4 regions of the Thioalkalivibrio sp. AKL9 genome follow, and region 4 is predicted to be linked to each of the others. Evidence: predicted binding sites of a transcription regulator. Region 4 holds the regulator's gene; each other region holds the start of a gene.
The links. Region 4 encodes sigma-54, which starts transcription at its own class of promoters, with help from an activator protein. Its sites were predicted from a motif close to TGGCANGNTNCNTGCTT; they were not measured.

Region 1 (4,771 bases), on a different contig from region 4:
GTCAGATTCCCGGCTCCATGAGCGTGGTACGCGGAGTGGCGACGTTGCGTGGCGGTACCGTGCCGATCATTGACCTGGCGCGAGCGATGGGCCTGCGTGGCGCCGTCGGGGCGGTCGACAACGGGGAGCAGAAGGTGGTGGTCACCGAGTTCAATCGTTCGGTGCAGGGCTTCTGGGTGTCGGCCGTGGACCGCATCGTCAACGTGAACTGGCAGGACGTGAAGTCGCCCCCGCGCGGAACCGGGCGCGAATCCTTCCTGGTGGCCGTCACGGAGATCGACAACAAGCTGGTCGAGATTATCGATGTCGAACGGGTGCTCTCCATCGTGAACCCGCTGCCCAGCGAGATATCGCCATACATCCGCGAGAACGCCCGCGAGGCCAGCGGGCGCAAGGTTGTGATCGTCGATGACTCGGTGGTGGCGCGCAAGCAGATCGAGGGGGCGATCAAGGGACTCGGTTTCGAATACGATGTCTTCAAGGATGGCCAGGAAGCACTGGACTTCCTTGAGCAGAAGGCCGCGGAAGGGCCGGTAGGCGACCAGGTCGAACTGGTGATCTCGGATATCGAGATGCCACGCATGGATGGCTACACCCTGACCGCGCGCATCCGGGACAATCCCGCGCTGCAGAACTTGCGGGTGCTGCTGCACTCCTCACTGAGTGGGGAATTCAACACGGATATGGTCAAGCGCGCCGGGGCCGATGCCTTTTTGTCCAAGTTCAATCCCGACGAGCTGGCGAATGCGGTGCTGGACCAGACCGGGCGCCCGGATCAACAGGCCGAATGACCGGTCGGGCGGAACCGCGTTGCCGCTCGGCAAGCCCGGAGCGGCGACGGGTGGCCGCCACTCGGGCTGTATGGTGCCATGCGCGCGACGCCGTATACTCGACCCGATCTTCGGGATCACCCCGGTTTTCGGCCAAGAGGCCCCGGCCAAGGATTCGTCATCAGGATGCCTAATCACGATGGACAGCGCTCAGGGATGACTTGGTGATCGATTCCCGCGACTACGAGGAGTTCTCCCGCTTCCTGCAGGACTGCTGCGGTCTGGTGCTGGGCGACAGCCGCCAGTACCTGGTTTCCAGTCGTCTGTCGCGCCTGCTCGACGAGTTTGACTTCAAGAGCGTCCCGGAACTGCTGCATGCCATGCGGCAGGCCCCGAATCCGCGCCTGCGCACCCGCGTGATCGATGCGATGACGACCAACGAGACGTCCTGGTTCCGCGATGGCTTTCCGTTCGAGATCCTGCGTCACGTGCTGTTGCCGGAACTGGCCGCGAAGGGAGGCAGCATCAAGGTCTGGTCCGCGGGCTGCTCCAGTGGGCAGGAGGCCTATACGATCTCGATGGTGGTCTCGGAATGGGAAGAGTCGCGGCCGGCCCGGAAGGTACCGGTTTCGATTCTGGGCACGGACCTGTCAGAGAAGATCCTCGACGATGCGCGGCGGGCCGTGTACGACGGCCTGAGCATCGTGCGCGGGCTCAGCGAGAGCCGGCGCGCGCGCTTCTTCGAGACCGTCGCGGATGGCCACAAGGTGATCCCGGATGTGCAGCGGCGTTGTCGCTTTCAGAAGCTCAACCTGATCGACAGCTATGCGGCGCTGGGCAAGTTCGACCTGGTGTTCTGCCGCAACGTGCTGATCTATTTCTCGGGCGACACCAAGCGACAGGTTCTTGACGCTATCGCCCGGCAGATGAATCCGGGCGGGTATCTGTTTCTTGGCGCTTCCGAGACCGCAGGGCCCTATACCCAGGCTTTCGAGACCGTACGAACCGAGTACGGCTCGGTACTTCGTCTGAAGTCCTGAGGTAATCCAGCCCCGGGGCTGATTCCCGGGAACGCCCGTGCAATGCGGGCGGCGAGTCGTTCCATCCCTTCCCCTGGCTGCCCGCTGTGCCTGCGCCCCTGCGGCACGCCGCTCGAGAATGGCATAACGATTGCTTCAGTCCCCCTGCGAAGGGTCGCAATCGGTGCGCCCCGTTCTCCAAGCGAGGGTCCGCCACGGGCGGACAGGACGGAAGCGATGAGTCTCTCTCTCGACAAGGCGATGGGTATTTCTCCGCAGGCGGTGAATGTGCGGGCGCAGCGCATGGAGCTGCTGGCCTCCAACATCGCCAACGCGGATACCCCGAACTACAAGGCGCGGGATATCGATTTTCGTGCGGTGCTCGAATCCGCGGCCGGCGGCGGCAATAGCTTGCCCATGGCGCGCAGCCAGGCGGCGCATCTCGACCCCAACGCCGGCGCGATGAACGGGCAGGTCGAGGCCCTTTACCGCGTTCCCTCGCAGGCGTCGCTGGATGGCAACACGGTGGACCCGCAGATGGAGCGGGCTGCCTTTGCCGAGAACGCGGTGCAGTACCAGAGCAGCCTGGAATTCCTCAATCGCCGGGTCTCCGGCATCCGCGAAGCCCTGCGGGGCGACCGCTAACGCGGACCTGATCGGGAGATCGATGTCGTGAGCAACCTCTTCAGTCTGTTCAATACCTCCGCCTCGGCGCTGTCGGCGCAGTCGGTGCGCCTGAACACCGTGGCCTCGAACCTGGCCAACGCGAACACCGCCGCGACCAACCCCGACGAGGCCTATCGCGCCAAGCAGGTGCTGTTCCAGAGCGTGATGGACCAGGCCAACCCGAACGGTTCGTCGACGGCCGTTCGGGTGGCCGGCGTGACCGAGTCGCAGGCGGCGCCGCATGCGCATTACGAACCCCATCACCCGCAGGCCAACGAGGAGGGCTACATCTTCCGTCCGGCCATCAGCGTGGTGGAGGAGATGGCCAACATGATGTCCGCCTCGCGCAATTACGAAGCCAACGTGGAGGTGATGGAGACCTCGCGTCAGCTGCTCCAGCGCACATTGCAGATCGGTCAAGGCTAGGGAGCCATCGATGACACAGATATCCCCCGAATTGCTGGATCGCCTGGGCCTCTCGCGCCCCGAGCAGAAACAGGACAAGGACATGGACCGCCTGGGCCAGTCCGACTTCCTCAAGCTCATGACGACCCAGCTGGAGAATCAGGACCCGATGGAGCCGATGGACAACGGCGACTTCCTGGGCCAGATGGCGCAGTTCTCGACCGTAACCGGCATCGAGGAGCTGTCCAAATCCTTCAAGCAGCTGGCGCAGTCGCTGGGCCAGAACCAGACGCTGCAGGCGGCCTCCCTGGTAGGCAAGGACGTACTGGTTCCCGTCGAATTCGGCGAGCTGGGTCCGGACGGCATGGTCAAGGGTGCGGTGGACCTGGATCGCTCCACGGAGGAGCTGCAGATCGACGTTTACAGCCCGAACGGCGAGCGCATCCGCCGCATGAACCTGGGCGCCGCCGGCAGCGGCTTGCAGGAGTTCAGCTGGAACGGCATGCGCGACGACGGGACCTTCGCACCCCCGGGCGTCTACGAGTTCAAGGCCACGGCCCGCTCCGGGACTCAGTCCGAGGCCGTGGATACCTTCCTGGATGCCCGCGTGGAGAGCGTCGCGGTGGGTAACGATTCCGGGCTGGCACTGACCGTGCAAGGCCTGGGCGAGATCAGCTTTTCGGATGTACGGCGGATTGGCGGCTAACGACCGGCGCGCGTCGAACGAACCCTAACGGAGGAAACACCCCATGCCCTTCAATATCGGATTGAGCGGACTGAACGCGGCCCAGGCCGACCTGCAGACCACCGGCAACAACGTCTCCAACTCGGGGACCACCGGATTCAAGCGCTCGCGGGCGGAATTCGGTGACGTGTTTGCCCAGAGCTTCGGCGGCATCAGCCAGACGGCGATCGGTTCCGGCACGCGCCTGCAGGCGGTGACCCAGCAGTTCTCGCAGGGCCGCACCGAGTTCACCGAGAACGGCCTGGACCTGGCCATCAACGGCGAGGGCTTCTTCGTCCTGAACGACCAGGGCAGCACCGCCTATACCCGCGCCGGTGAATTCCAGGTCAATCGCGACGGGTTCCTGGTGAATAACCAGGGGCAACAGCTGCAGGGGTATCCACCGCAGAACCCCAACAGCGCGGACCCGAGCTTCAACACGGGGCAGCTCGAGGATATTCGCCTGCAAACGGGCGATGCAGCCCCGCAGGCAACAAGCGAGATCGAGGCCCTTGTTAATCTGCGTTCCGATGCCGAGGACCTTGACCCCGCGTTGTTCGATCCGGCGGACCCCGAGACTTATAGCTTCTCAACGGCCCTGACAGCGTATGACTCGCTCGGGACTGCCCGCGATGCGAATGTATTTTTCGTCAAGACCGGCGATCTGCAGTGGGAGGCCCACACTCGGATCAATGCGGGGGTAGATGCTGCGGGTGACCCAGTGGTCTTCGATGCGGGGCCGTTCGACCTAACTTTTAATGATTCTGGAACGCTGGACGATCCGACCGAATTCGGTTTCACCACGCCTGATTTTCCGAATGGCGCGGCGGGTCTGGACGTTGATATCGACTTTGCCGGAACCACCCAGTATGGCGGTGACTATTCGGTCAACGACCTGAATCAAGACGGCTTTGCCTCGGGGCGCTTGACCGGTGTGGACATCGACGACTCAGGTGTGGTGTTCGCCCGCTTTACCAATGGTCAGTCGACGGTGCTGGGTCAGGTGGCGATGGCCAACTTCACCAATCCGCAGGGGCTGGAGCAGCTGGGGAACAACAACTGGGCCGAGACCTTTGCCGCTGGTGAGCCAGTGTTTGCGGCGCCCGGGACCGGCAACCTGGGGACCATCCAGGCCGGTGCGCTGGAGGCCTCCAACGTGGATATTGCCCAGGAGCTGGTGAATCTGA
Region 2 (4,771 bases), on a different contig from region 4:
CGACTTTGTACCCCCGTCCTGGGTGATTTTCCGATGGTAATGAATGAATCCGAAATTCAGCGCTGCGGCGAGCTTGCCGATCTGGCACTGACGGTCGGTCCCGAGGGGCCGGAACTCGACGGCCGGCCGGTGCAGTGCCTGCGCCTGCCGGCCGCCGCGGCGCCGGCCCTGGAGCAGGCCGTCGCCGAGGTCCCTGCTGGCTGTGGCCGCGTGATCGGCCGGGGTACGGATGATGCGGCCGGGCAGGTGGTCCTGGTGCTCGAGCGTGGCCAGGCCATTCAGGGCACGGTCGCGGCCGAGGGGCCTGGCAGCCTGGAGGCCCTGGGCGAGCGCGCGGCCGACTGGCAGGGCCGCCACACGGCCGGCGCCCTGCCCGCTGGAGACGGCTACCGCCGCGGCGTGCTGCAGCAGAGGATGCGTGAGCGTGCGGACACAATCACGTCTTCGCTGGATGCCGAATCGCGGACGATCCTGGATACCGAGCTGCACCATCAGGGGCTGTACCGTTTCGAGGACCTGCCGCTGGCGGGAAGCGTCTGGCAGACGGTCCGCATCTATCCGGAGGGCGCCGGCCTGGCCGATCTGGTCCTCCCGCCCGCGCCGGTGCCGGCCTTCTGGCAGGTTGCACGGCTCGCCCTGGCGGTCGCCGTGGATGACGCGGGGCGGCCGGATGCCGAGGGCTACCGGGCGTTGCTGTCCGGATATAACGGACGGCGGCCGTTGACCGCCATCGAGCGAGGGGCGGCGCCAACCCTGCTGCGCCTGGCTGCGCTGGACGACTGGCTTGCCGCACTGGAGGCCGGGGCCGATGGGCGCACCGAGCGCGAACGGCTGGCAGCCCTTCAGGCAGAAGCGGCTCGCTTGCAGGGTATCTGGGTTCGCGCCGCGGCTTGAGGGCCCAGTCGGCCCGCACTGACGTGTGGGGCGCCTGGGCCAGTCGTTCGCAAACACAACGAGGCGGGGTCGTGGATCCGTGCCTTCCAAGGAGGAAAGCCCATGTTCCGAATCGCTGTCTGGCTGGCGTTGCCCCTGGCCGCCCTTCTCGCCCCTGCGCTCCTGAGTGCCGACGTCTATCGCTGGACCGACGATCAAGGCAATGTCCACTTCGGCGACCGCCCCCCCGAGGGGAGCCGTAGCGAATCGGTCGATGTGCGTGAGCCGATGCGGGGCGTGCCGCTGGAGGGCGCGCGCGAGATCCTCGAGCGCCCCGTGCGCCCGCGCGGTCAGCCCGAAGCGGAGGGTGCCTACCAGCGGGTCGCTATCGCGCGGCCGGGGGATGGCGAGGGCGTGCGGGCGAACGATGGCAATGTGACCGCGGAGCTCGAGATTGAACCGGCGCTTGACGCCGATGCCGGTCACCGTGTGGTCTGGTTGCTGGACGGGGAGGCTGCCGGCGAGGGGGCCTCGACGAGCGCGACCTTCCAGGGCCTGAACCGCGGTGCCTATACCCTGCAGGCGCGGGTCGTGGACGAGTCGGGTCAGGAACTGGGCGCCAGCGATACCATCGAGTTCAACGTGCTGCGCATGGCCATCCCGCGCAGTCAGCAACAGCAGCAACGGCCCCAGCAGTTTCCGTCGGGCGGAGCACCGCAGGCACCGCAGGCACCGCAGGCTCCCCGGGCGCCGCAGCCGGTGACGCCTGGCCCGAATTGACGCCGGCACTCGCATAGCGCACCGAAGTGGTGCGGTTGACGCCCCAGATTGGTGCTATTATTGCACCACTCTGGGGCGTTTCGGTTTCAAGGGTGTCGGCGGCCAGGCTTCTGGTGTGACGCAGCCCTCGGCTTCAGCGTCCCGCCCGGCGATTTTCGCTTGGCGCGATTCCTGCTTGAGGCCTTTCGATGACTACGCCCGCTGCCAATCCCGGTATGACCACCCCGCCCTGGTGGGACGACCTCTCCACGGCCGTGCTGGTGACCGATGCGGAACTGCGCCTGCTCAGCCTGAACAGTGCGGCCGAGGTCCTGCTCGGGCTTAGTCGCGAACGCATCGTCGGCCACGGACTGGGGCAATGGCTCAAGCTGGACCGGAATCTGGCCAACCGCCTGCGTTCGGCGCTGACCCTGGATCAGCCGATCACGCTGCGTGCCCGTCAGATGGAGCCCCTCCGAGCCGACAGCTTCCTGGCCGACGTGATCATCACGCCACTGCACGCCGCCGGCGAGCGGCCGGGCCAGCTGCTGTTCGAACTGAACGCCATCGATCGCCACGAGCGCATCAGCCGCGAGGAACAGTTGCAGAAGCAGCAGGCGATCACCCGTGCAGTGACCCGTGGGCTGGCGCACGAGATCAAGAACCCGCTGGGCGGGCTGCGCGGCGCGGCGCAGTTGCTCGCCAGCGAGCTGGACGACTCGGGCCTCAAGGAATACACCCAGATCATCATTCGCGAGGCGGACCGCCTGCGCAGCCTGGTCGACCGCATGCTGGGGCCGAACAACATGCCGCGGCGCGAGGCCGTCAATCTGCACGAGGTCCTGGAGCACGTCCGGGGCCTGGTCAGCGTGCAACTGCCGCTGGGGCTGAAGATCCGCGGCGACTACGACCCCAGTATTCCCGACGTGCAGGCCGATCGCGACATGCTGGTGCAGGCGATCCTCAACCTGGTGCAGAACGCGGTGCATGCACTGGAAGACGGGGGGCAGATCACCCTGAGCTCGCGGATCCTGCGCCAGTACACGATCTCCGGGAAGCGCCACCGGCTGGTGGCCAAACTGAGTGTGCGCGACAACGGTCCCGGCATCCCGGAGGAGATCCGCGAACGCATCTTTTTCCCGATGGTCACCGGGCGCGCCGAGGGCACCGGGCTGGGGCTGCCGATTGCCCAGAGCCTGATCCAGCTGCATGACGGCTTGATCGAATGCCATTCGCGCCCGGGGGCGACCTCATTCGACATCCTGCTTCCTATTGATTCCCCCCAGGGCCGGGAGGAGACGCACTGATGGAACCCATCGTCTGGATCATTGACGACGACGACTCGATTCGCTGGGTGCTGGAACGCGCCCTCCAGCGTCACGCGATCGCCGTGCGCGGCTTCGAGACCGCGGACGCTGCCTGGGCGGCGCTCGAGCGCGATCCGGTCCCGGACACCATCGTCGCCGACATCCGCATGCCGGGCCTGAACGGGCTGGATTTCCTTGCTCGCATGCAGACTCGCCCGGATCCGCCGCCGGTCATCATCATGACCGCCTTCTCCGATCTGGAGAGTGCGGTGGGCGCCTACCAGACCGGGGCCTTCGAGTACCTGCCCAAGCCGTTCGACGTGGACGAGGCCGTGGCCCTGGTGCAGCGCGCGCTGGAGGCGCGCCGTGCCGGGCAGGAGAACGGCCCCGCCGGTCCCGAGATCGAGGAGACCCCGATCATCGGCGAGGCCCCGGCCATGCAGGAGATGTTCCGTGCCATCGGGCGGCTCTCGCGCAGCAATATCACCGTGCTGATCAATGGCGAGTCCGGTACCGGCAAGGAGCTGGTCGCGCGGGCCCTGCACCAGCACAGCCCGCGCGCCGACCAGCCGTTGATCGCGCTGAACACCGCGGCCATCCCCAAGGATCTCCTGGAAAGCGAACTGTTCGGTCACGAACGCGGCGCGTTCACCGGGGCCAACCAGAGTCGCAAGGGCCGCTTCGAGCAGGCCGACGGCGGCACCCTGTTCCTCGACGAGATCGGCGATATGCCGTTCGACCTGCAGACGCGTCTGTTGCGGGTGCTGTCCGATGGCACGTTCTACCGTGTGGGCGGCCATACCCCGATCCGGGTGGACGTGCGCATCATCGCCGCGACCCACCAGGACCTGGAAGAACGCGTCCGCGCGGGCTTGTTCCGCGAGGATCTGTTCCACCGCCTGAACGTGATCCGCATCCACGTGCCCTCCCTGCGCGAGCGGCCGGAGGATATCCCGTTGCTGGTGCAGCACTTCATGGCCGAGGTCGCTCAGGAACTGGGGGTAGAGGCCAAGACCATGCGCCCCGAGGTGGTCGCGGAGCTGCAGCGTTTGCCGTGGCCGGGGAACGTCCGCCAGCTGGAAAACACCTGCCGCTGGCTCACCGTGATGGCGTCGGGCCGCGAAGTGCACCTGGATGACCTGCCGGCCGAGTTGCACCAGCCGACCGAGAGCCGTGCCGAGCCCGGGAGTGCCCCGGTCCGTGTCGCTGCCGGCCCGCGGGACTGGACCGCCGAACTCGCCCAGGTCGCCCGTCAGCACTGGCAGCGCGGCGATCACGACCTGCTGGGCTCGGTCTTGCCGCAGATGGAACGCACGGTGATCCGCGAGGCCCTGAACGCGACCGGTGGTCACCGCCAGCAGGCGGCCGCCCTGCTTGGATGGGGCCGCAACACCCTCACCCGCAAGATCCAGGAACTCGGCCTCGACGACGAGTAGGTCTTTTCACCGCGAAGGCACGAAGAAGGGCAAAAGCGATTTAACCCCAGAGATCACGGAGGACACGGAGAAAACCAGGGATCGTCTTGTTACGGGTAGGATGCCGATGAGCCATGCGAAACGCATCGGCCACGCGGGGTGGCTCGGCCCCGATGCGTTTCGCATGGCTCAACGCATCCTACCCCTCTGAAAAATTGGCGCCTTTCTCCGTGTGCTTCGTGGTCAACAGGCTCTTTAGTGAACCGGCCTTTCAGGTGGTGGGATCCTGCGGAGCGGGTGGGGCGCAGGCGGAGACGGCACCGTTCAGCTGCAGGGTGCCGGTCAGGTCGCGCACGTGGGTGTAGCCGTGGCGGTCCATGTAGTCGCTGATGCCATGTAGGATCTTCGGCAGGCACA
Region 3 (4,771 bases), on a different contig from region 4:
GCAGCTTGCCGATTCCGGCGTCATCCGCCGCTTCGCCCGTGCGCCGGAGGACGCCGCCCGCGAGGCCGCCGCCATCGAGGAGATGGAGAGCTTTCGCAACAACTTCCGCGACAACAACTACTTCGTCGCCCTGCGCGCAACCGGCGCCTACTACCATAACAACGCGGCCAACGAGTTCCGCGACGCACCCCTGCGCTATCACCTGGATCCGGACAAGCCGGACGACGCCTGGTTTTTCCGCCTGATCGAGGAGGGCCGGGACTTTCACCTGAACGTCAATCCGGATACCGAGCTGGGTGTCACCAAGCTGTGGATCGACGTGCTGATCCGCGGCCGCGACGGCACCATTCTGGGCATGACCGGCACCGGGCTCGAGCTGGAGGACGTCCTGCGCGATGTCATCGATATCGACCAGCCTGGCATTACCACCCTGTTCGCCGACTTCAGCGGGGCCATCCAGCTCTACCGCGATCCGGAGTTCATCGAATTCGCCAGCCTGGTCCAGCCGGAGGGGCAGAAAAGCACCGTGGACCGGCTACTGGACCGCCCGCGTGATCGGGAACGTCTCCAGGCAATGATGGAGGAGCTGCGCAACCTCCCGGATCCGGAAGGCGAGGTGCGAGCCGACTTCGTGCAGGTCGATGGCCAGCGCCAGCTGGCCGGAATTGCCTACCTTCCATCGCTGGGCTGGTACGAAATTACCCTGCTGGACCTCGACGAGGTCATGCCGGTACGCCACTTCGCACCGGTGCTTGTGGTGTTCGGCCTTACCCTGCTGATCGCTCTGCTGCTGTTCCATTTGGCATTGCAGCGTCTGATCCTGCGTCCGGCCACTGCCCTGGAACAGGCGATGGCTCGCATTCAGTCAGGCGACCTGAGGCCGGTAGAGCTGCCCGATGGACGTGGCGAAATGGGCCGGCTGATCCGCCACTACCAGGGCATGGCCGACGCCATCCGCGAACAGACGCGCGACCTCGAGAGCAAGGTGCGCGAACGCACCGAGGCCCTCCACCGACTGGCTCGGAAGGATCCGCTAACCGGGCTCATCAACCGTCGCGGCATGGACGAACTGCTGGACGACCACGTCCAGCGCGCCCGGCATTCGGGTGACCCGTTCGGCGTGATCTATCTCGACCTCGACCACTTCAAGCCCCTGAACGACAACCACGGACATGCCGCGGGTGACGAGGCCCTGTCGCGGGTCGCCGACAAACTGCGCGGGGCCCTCGGCCCGGAGGACCGGGTGGCCCGCTGGGGTGGCGACGAGTTCCTGGTTCTGCTGTTTCCGTGCGACAGCGAACGCATGAATGCCATGGGCACCGCTCTGGTCGAGGCGGCCGCATCGGTCGACGTGCCCGGGGAGACGGCACTCACCTTCAGCGCCGGGGGCCACCTTGCCGCACCGGGCGAGTCCCCCGACGTGATCCTCGCACACGCCGATGACGCGCTTTACGCTGCCAAGTCAGCCGGCCGCAACCGTTTCCGGGGCGCCTGACCCGGCCCCACTCCACCCGGGACCGCGGGTCTGTCAGCTCTCAGGTGGTTACCTAGCCGATGGCGTGCTTCTTCATGCGGTACAACAACGTGTCGCGGGTCAGTCCCAGCAGGCGCGCGGCGCGCGAACGGTTGCCGCGGGTCTGTTCCAGCGCCTGACGGATCAGCTCCATTTCCACCCGTTCCAGACTCAATCCGCCCGGGGGGATAACCCACGGCCCACCAGCCTGATCCGGCGGCAGCTGCATCCAGTGGTCTGGGATGTCGCCCGGCGCCACCTGCTGGCCCGGCATGAAGATCACGCAGCGCTCCACTAGGTTCTTCAGCTCGCGGACATTGCCCGGCCATGGCCATTGGGCCAGCCACCTGCGCAGCGCTGGCGCAAAGGTCGGCGGCGTCAGTCCATGGTGGGCGGCCAGCGTGTTGCGAAAGTGCTCGGTGAGCAGCGGGATATCGCCCTGGCGCAGGCGCAGCGGCGGCATCTCCAGTGGCACCACCTGCAGGCGGTAATAGAGATCAGCGCGGAACTGTCCGGCACCGACCCACGCATGCAGGTCCTGATGGGTGGCGGCGATCACGCGCACGTCCACGTGTTCGGTCGTCCCCGCGCCCAGGGGTTGGCATTCCCCGGCCTCTAGGAACCGCAGCAGCTTGGCCTGCGCCCCAGCCGGCAGCTCGGCGATCTCGTCGAGGAATAACGTGCCCCCAGCCGCTTGCTGTACCAGCCCGGTCTGGTGGGAGTTGGCACCGGTAAAGGCCCCGCGCCGGTGGCCGAACAGCTCCGATTCGACCAGTTCTGCGGGCAGGGCCGCACAGTTCAACGTTACCAGCGGCCCGTCCGGGCGTCGGCTCTGTGCATGAATGCGCCGCGCCAGTCGCTCCTTGCCGGTACCACTTTCGCCGAGCACCAACACGGTGGCATCGGTGGCCGCCACCATGCTGACCTGGCGCAGCACGGCCTGCAGTTCCGGGGAATTGCCGATGATTTCAGCACCCGTCTGATCGGATCTGGTTTCTATCCCCACCGTCCGTACCTATTCAGCCAGCCGCCGTGGCCGGCAGTTCCTGTGGATTGCCTTCAATATAGCCTGCCTATCCCCGCGAGTACTGACAAACCAGATCGCTGGCGCATGTGCGATATCACCCGTGCCCTGTGGCAAATGCCACATGCGGGTGAACCCGTTTATAGCCCCTGCGGTTGCCCGTCTGCCAAAAAATCATGCCAATTCATAGCGCTGCATTCGATGGCCCGCCGCTTGACCGGTTTGGCCTGGCCCTTGCTCTGATGCCTTCGATATCACGACAAGGGAGAGGTAGTAATGCTGAATGTAACGCTGCGCCGCGCACTGGCTATGGTACTGGGGGCCAGTGTACCCATGTGGCCCAGTGCGTCGTTGGCCGATGGGACGTCCGAACCAGCGGCCGTCCTTTTGCCGCCGGTGGTGATCACCGCACCGGCAATGGAAGGGCCCGGCGTGGTCACCACCGACCCACGCCAGCCACGCCTGCCGTTGCCGGCACACGATGGAGGTTCGTACCTAGCGTCCATCCCCGGCTTCGCGGTCAGCCGCAAGGGTGGCACCAGCGGCGATCCGGAGTTGCGCGGTCTGGGTGGCTCGCGGCTGGCCATCCTGCTGGACGATGACCTAATCCTTGGCGGCTGCGGCGGACGCATGGATCCGCCCACCGCCTACGCATATCCGCAGGCCTTCGACCGCATTGAGGTGCGCAAGGGTCCCCAGACCGTGCGGTATGGCGCCAATCCCGCCGGCACGGTGCGTTTCGAGCGGGATGCCCCGGTGTTCGATGCCGACGGCGGTGTGACCGGTTTTGCCGGGATCACCGTCGGGCGCTTCGACCGTTTCGACCTGATCACCGATGTTGCCACTGGCAGCGAGCAGGGCTACATCCGCGGCATCGGCACCCTGTCCGATCAGGCCGATTACAAGGACGGCGACGGCAACACGGTGCACTCGCAGTACTCGCGCTGGAGCGGCACCGGGATCTTCGGCTGGCGGCCGGATGCCGACACCCTGGTGGAACTCACCCTCGACCGCTCGGATGCTGAGGCGGCCTACGACGACCGCGGCATGGACGGCACGCAGTTCGAACGAACCGGCTACAGCCTAGCGCTGACGCGCGAGCGCATCACGCCGTGGTTGGATCAGGTCGAGGCCCGGGTGTTCTACAACGAGATCGACCATGTGATGGACAACTATAGCTTGCGCGAGCCGCCGAACATGCCAATGGTCAGCTACCCTGATCGCGTGACCACCGGCGCGCGCATCGCTGCCGACTTCGCCCTGCCGAGCGATGTGCTGCTGCATGCCGGGCTCGAGCACCAGCGCAACCGGCACCGGGGCAATCGCCTGATGGGTATGGAGGCCCTCGGCTGGCGCGATGTCCCGCGCCAGGATACCGCCCGATTCCGGGATGCCGGCGTGTTCGCGGAGCTGGAATACCCGTTCTCGGACTACCAGCGCCTGGTCACTGGCCTGCGTGCCGACCGGTCGCGGGCCGAGGCACAGGCCGCCAACGGTTTCGGCGGGGCCGCGGCCGGGGAACACGACCGTACTCACCAGACCAGCGGGTTCCTGCGTTACGAGCAGGATCTCCATGCGGCCCCGGCAAGCTGGCACGTCGGTCTGGGGCGCGCCGAGCGTGCCGCTGACTTCTGGGAACGCCGCCGCGTGTTTGATCTCGACACCGAGAACCTGACCCAGCTGGATGCGGGTTTGCAGGTTCATCGCGGGGGTCTCACCGGCTCGGTCGCCGTGTTCTACGGCAAGTACGACGACTACATCCTGATCGCCAACGAGGCCCCGGCTGCGCGCAACGTGGACGCCACCACCTATGGCGCCGAGATGGATCTTGCCTGGGCCATGAACTCACGTTGGACGGCGCGCGCCAGTGCCGCCTGGGTTCGCTCCAGCAACGATACCGATGGTGTGCCCCTCGCGCAGACGCCGCCGGCTGAAATGACCCTGGCCCTGGAGTACCAGTCCGGCGGGCGCTTTGCCGGGGCCCAGGTACGAGGTGTCGCACGTCAGGACCGGATTCATCCCGGCCATGGAACCATCTACAGCCTCGACCAGGAAGAAACCCCCGGTTCTGCCACCGCCGCGATGTACGCTGGCATGGAGGTGTCCTCCGGATCGCGGGTGATGCTGGGTGTGGACAACCTGTTCGATCGCACTTACAGCGAACACATCCAGCGCGGTACGGCCGATCTCGGAGCCAGCACCCAGCCGATCAACGAGCCAGGCCGTACCCTCTG
Region 4 (4,771 bases):
GCCTGCAGGAACAGGACCTCCACCTGCACCCCGTCCGCCCGTAGTTGCGCCAGGAGAACGGAGAACCCTTCCAGGGCCTCCAGGCCGCTGCGTACATCCACGCCCACGGCCAGATGGCGGTCGGTCTCGGTGTCGTAGTGGCCCTGCCGGACCTGGTTGATCAGGTCCGGCAGCAGCGGCAGCGGGAGGTTGTCGACGCAGAAGTAGCCGGCATCCTCCAGGGTGTGCAGGGCCACGGTCTTGCCGGACCCGGACAGGCCACTGACGATTAGCAGGCGCATGGCCGATTCAGCCCTCCGGGTCCGGGTTGGGGACCGTATTGGCGGGCACCGCGCGATGGTAGGGCGGCTCCTCCGTCTCGCCGCTCATCTGGCGGCGCTGGCGTGCGCGCAGGTCGTCGCCAGCGATATAGCCCTGCATGTGCAGCATGTGGTTGCGCACGGCCGCCTCGATCATCACTGCGATGTTGCGCCCCGGCGCGATCGGCAGGCTGATCAAGGGGACGCGCAGGCCGAGGATATCGATCTCGCCGCGGCGCCCGTTCAGCCGGTCATCGGGGACCGGCGAGGGTTCGCCATGATCGCGCAGGTCGATGATCAGGCGCAGGTACTTGCCGCCCTTGATCGCGGAATCGCCGTACATGGCGCGGATGTTAAGCACCCCAAGACCGCGCACCTCGAGCAGGTCCTGGAGCAGGGCCGGGCAGTGGCCGCGCACGATGTCGGGCGCAATGCGCGCGAATTCGGGGGCATCGTCGGCGATCAGGCGATGCCCGCGCGAGATCAGTTCCAGTGCGACCTCGCTCTTGCCGACGCTGGAGGCGCCGCTGATCAGCACCCCGATCCCGAGGATCTCCATGAACACGCCGTGGCGCACCTCGAAATGGGCCAGGCGCTGCTGCAGGAAATAGCGCAGCAGCGAGATGATCTCGTGACTGCTGGTGCTGGAGCACAGGATCAGCGGCAGCGCCTCCTGCGGGGCGTCGGGCATCTCCGAGAACGGACAGGTGTCCTCGGCGAAGATCACCGCGGTGGTCCCGGTGCGGGCCATCTCCAGGATCAGGTCGTTGCACTGGGTGGCGCTGAGGCTGGAGATGTAGCGGGCCTCGAAGTCGCCGATGATCTGGATGCGGTTGGGCCGGATCAGGTTGAGATGGCCGGCCAGTGGCAGGTCGTCCCCGTCGTCGCCGACCAGCTTGCGGTCGGGTGCTGCATGTTCGCCGTGCACGAAGCGAAGATCCAGGCGGTTTCCCATGGCCTGGATCAGGCTCTCCACGTTGATGTCGCGGGCGATCCCGCCTTCTCCCAGCGCCTCGTTCATGGCAGACGCTGCGCGCCGGAATCGCGGCTGGAGGCGGGTTCCACGGGCTTAGTCCTCGCTGAAGCGGCGCACGAGTTCCTGTTCCAGGGCCGCCGCGTCCCCGGCCCGGCGCAGCGCTCCGATGGTGTCTGGCTGCGACAGGCCGCGGGCGAGCTGGGCCAGCAGGTCGAGGTGGTCGCCGGTGGCGGCCTCCGGGACCAGCAGTGCGATCAGGATATCGACCGGCTCGTGATCCATGGCGTCGAAGTCGACGCCCTTTTCCAGGCGCAGCACGGCCACGCGCGGCGCCTCGAGATCGGCCAGGCGGCCATGGGGAATCGCAACCCCATGGCCGAGACCGGTGGATCCGAGTTTTTCGCGTGCGGACAGGGCCTCGAAGATCGCGTTGCTCCCCGGTCCCGTGCCGTCACCTCCGCCGGCGAGGAGGTCCGCCAGGGCCTCCAGGGCCCGTTTCTGGCTGGAGCACTCGGGTTGCAGGCCAATGCGCTCGGGGGTGATCAACTCGGCAATCGTCATGGATCAGGAGGCCTGCTCGCGGTTGCGCTGGGCACCTTCGGCGCGGTGGTGGTCCTTGACCTTTTCCTTGTGCTTGATCAGCTGACGGTCGACTTTGTCGATCAGCGCGTCGATCGCGGCATACATGTCCTCGTGAGAGGCCTCGGCGTGGATGTGATTGCCGCTGACCTGGAGATTCGCTTCGGCCTGGTTGTGCTGATTCCGGGTCTTCTCGTGGGTCAGCACGACGTGGACGTCGATGACCTTGTCGAAGTGGCGCTCCAGCTTCGCGAACTTCTCGTTGACGTAGTCGCGCAGGGCGTCGGTGATGTCCACGTGGTGGCCGGTCAGGTTGATCTGCATGGTCAGGACTCCTTGGTTACTTGCTGCCGGTGGGCATCGAGGCCATCTGCCGGCGTTCGCTGGATGAAGGGATGTGCATCGCCTCGCGGTACTTGGCCACGGTGCGGCGCGCTACGTTGATGCCCCGGTCCGACAGGACCTGGGCGAGCCGGGCATCGCTGAGCGGCTTGTTCGGGGGTTCGTCGCCAATCAATTCGCGAATCATGGCACGGATGGCGGTGGCGGAACACTCGCCGCCATCGTTCGTGCCGACATGGCTGGAGAAGAAATACTTGAACTCGAAGACCCCGCGCGGGGTGTGCATGTATTTCTGCGTGGTAACCCGCGAGATGGTCGATTCGTGCATCTCCAGGGTCTCGGCAATGTCGCGCAGGATCAATGGCTGCATCGCGACGTCGCCATGCTCGAGAAAGCCCTGCTGGCGGTGGACGATCGCCTCGGCGACCCGCAGCAGGGTGTCGTTGCGGCTGTGCAGGCTCTTCAGGAACCAGCGTGCCTCCTGCAGCTGATCGCGCATAAAGGCGCTGTCGCGGGCATCCGAGACCTGGCGCACCATGCCGGCGTAGAGGTCGTTGATGCGGATGCGCGGTGCGATCTCCGGATTCAGCTCCACGCGCCAGCCCTCGGCGCTATGGCGCACGTAGACATCCGGGACCACGTATTCCGAGGTGGCGGAGCTGATCTGTGCGCCGGGGCGCGGGTTCAGGGTGCGGATCAGATCCAGTGCGCGGGCCAGTTCGTCCGGGTCGCGTACGCCGGACTGGCGCTGCAGGGCCTTGTAGTCGCGCTTGCCCAGGCTGTCCATGCCGTGTTCCAGGATCGCCCGTGCGGCCTCGCGGGCCGGGGCGTCCGGGGCCAGTTCGCGTAGCTGGATCTCCAGGCACTCCCGCAGGTTCCGCGCGCCGACCCCCAGCGGGTCGCACTGCTGAATCCAGTGGAGCACTGCCTCGACCTCGTCGACGCCGACGGTTTCATCCTCGCCTCGGCTGATGGTCTCGGCCAGGGTTTCCAGGTCACCCTCGAGATAGCCGTCGGGGCTGATGGCGTCGATCAGGGCCGCCCCGATGCGCTGGTCGCGGGGTGTCAGATGGCTCAGGTGCAGCTGCCACAGCAGGTGATCCTGCAGGCCCTCACCGTCGTCGTCGCTGGTGTTTTCCAGCGGGTCGCGGTCATCCACGCCCTTGTTGGGCGTCGGGGCCGGCTCGTAGATGTCGTCCCAGCGGCTGTCGGTCGTCAGTTCCTCGGGGATCACGTCGTCGCTGGTAGTGGTGGCCTCCATGCGATCGCCTTCCACCAGCTCGCCGTCCTGGTTCAGGCGCTCGGTGTCGGCCTCGGCATCTTCGTCCTCGACCTGTTCGAGCATGGGGTTGCTCTCCAGCGCCTGCTGGATCTCCACCTGGAGCTCGAGCGTGGACAGCTGCAACAGGCGGATCGCCTGCTGCAGTTGCGGGGTCATGGTCAGCGTCTGACCCAGCTGCAGATTCAGGCCGGGTTTCAGCATCGGGTATGCGGGGCGAGGGTGGGCATTGATGGAATCTTAAAGCCTGCCTTGTGGTTTGTGCACCGACCGGGCCGCATATGGGGCGCTTTCACAGGCGGAAGTTCTCGCCGAGATAGACCCGGCGCACCTGGGGATCGGCCAGCAGCTCGTCCGGTGTACCGGCGGCGAGCAGGCGTCCCTCGCTCAGAATATAGGCCCTGTGGCAGATGCCGAGGGTCTCGCGCACGTTGTGATCGGAGATCAGTACGCCGATGCCGCGCTGGGCGAGATGCCGAATCACGTCCTGGATGTCGCCCACCGAGATCGGGTCCACCCCGGCGAAGGGCTCGTCCAGACAGATGAAGCGCGGATCCCCGGCGAGGGCGCGGGCGATCTCGGCCCGGCGCCGTTCCCCACCGGACAGCGCGATGCCCGGGCTGTGGCGCACGGTCTCGAGCTGGAACTCCTCGATCAGCGCATCGCCAATGCGCCGGCGCTCGTGGCGATCGAGTCCGGGGCGCAGCTCGAGCACGGCCTGGAGGTTGTCCCACACGCTCAGGCGGCGAAAGATCGAGGCCTCCTGCGGCAGGTAGCCGAGGCCGGCGCGCGCGCGCACATGGATGGGGGCGCGGGTGATATCGCGTTCGCCCAGGGTGATGCGTCCGGTATTGGGGCGGATCAGCCCGACCAGGCTGTAGAAGCAGGTGGTCTTGCCGGCCCCGTTCGGGCCCAGCAGGCCGACCACCTCGCCGGGCGCGAGGTCGACGTCCACCTGGTCCAGCACAGTGCGCTGGCCGTAGCGCTTGGTCAGCTCGCGTCCGATCAGGCGGTCGTTGGTTTGTGCCGGTGTGGCGGATGGGCTGGGGGCGGTGGCGTTCATTCGTCGTCGCGCGGCTGGATGGTGATGCGCACGCGCTCGCTGTCGCCTTCGCCGCGTTCGGCCTCGATCACGTCGGTCGTCAGGTCGTAGGTGATGCGCTTGCCGCGCGCCTCCTCGCTGGTGGTGATCACATGGGCCTGGTCGGTGAGGATCATGCGGTCTTCGTTCAGCAGGTAGTCGATGCGCAGGGCGGTGGCAATGCGCATCTCTCCGGTTTCCGGATCGGGTGATTC

Region 1: flgB (flagellar basal body rod protein FlgB) is a predicted target of sigma-54. The motif match lies at 1,930-1,946, and genes of this name have one in related genera.
Region 2: glnL (nitrogen regulation protein NR(II)) is a predicted target of sigma-54. The motif match lies at 1,814-1,830, and genes of this name have one in related genera.
Region 3: D573_RS0101940 (TonB-dependent copper receptor) is a predicted target of sigma-54. The motif match lies at 2,761-2,777, and genes of this name have one in related genera.

Annotation. Positions count from the first base shown of each region.
Region 1 is NZ_KB905112.1:39,067-43,837, reverse strand. It holds gene D573_RS0110240 (chemotaxis protein CheV) at 1-791, shown strand, start outside; gene D573_RS0110235 (protein-glutamate O-methyltransferase CheR) at 995-1,810, shown strand; gene flgB (flagellar basal body rod protein FlgB) at 2,027-2,434, shown strand; gene flgC (flagellar basal body rod protein FlgC) at 2,462-2,881, shown strand; gene D573_RS0110220 (flagellar hook assembly protein FlgD) at 2,892-3,566, shown strand; gene flgE (flagellar hook protein FlgE) at 3,610-4,771, shown strand, end outside.
Region 2 is NZ_KB905103.1:328,888-333,658, reverse strand. It holds gene D573_RS0101695 (DUF2782 domain-containing protein) at 1-40, shown strand, start outside; gene D573_RS0101690 (hypothetical protein) at 40-894, shown strand; gene D573_RS0101685 (DUF4124 domain-containing protein) at 997-1,653, shown strand; gene glnL (nitrogen regulation protein NR(II)) at 1,842-2,939, shown strand; gene ntrC (nitrogen regulation protein NR(I)) at 2,939-4,375, shown strand; gene D573_RS0101670 (dihydroorotate dehydrogenase) at 4,626-4,771, opposite strand, start outside.
Region 3 is NZ_KB905103.1:387,619-392,389, reverse strand. It holds gene D573_RS0101950 (GGDEF domain-containing protein) at 1-1,495, shown strand, start outside; gene D573_RS0101945 (sigma-54-dependent Fis family transcriptional regulator) at 1,548-2,480, opposite strand; gene D573_RS0101940 (TonB-dependent copper receptor) at 2,814-4,771, shown strand, end outside.
Region 4 is NZ_KB905105.1:47,529-52,299, reverse strand. It holds gene rapZ (RNase adapter RapZ) at 1-281, opposite strand, end outside; gene hprK (HPr(Ser) kinase/phosphatase) at 289-1,320, opposite strand; gene D573_RS0104160 (PTS sugar transporter subunit IIA) at 1,369-1,836, opposite strand; gene hpf (ribosome hibernation-promoting factor, HPF/YfiA family) at 1,840-2,178, opposite strand; gene D573_RS0104150 (RNA polymerase factor sigma-54) at 2,195-3,679, opposite strand; gene lptB (LPS export ABC transporter ATP-binding protein) at 3,768-4,538, opposite strand; gene lptA (lipopolysaccharide transport periplasmic protein LptA) at 4,535-4,771, opposite strand, start outside.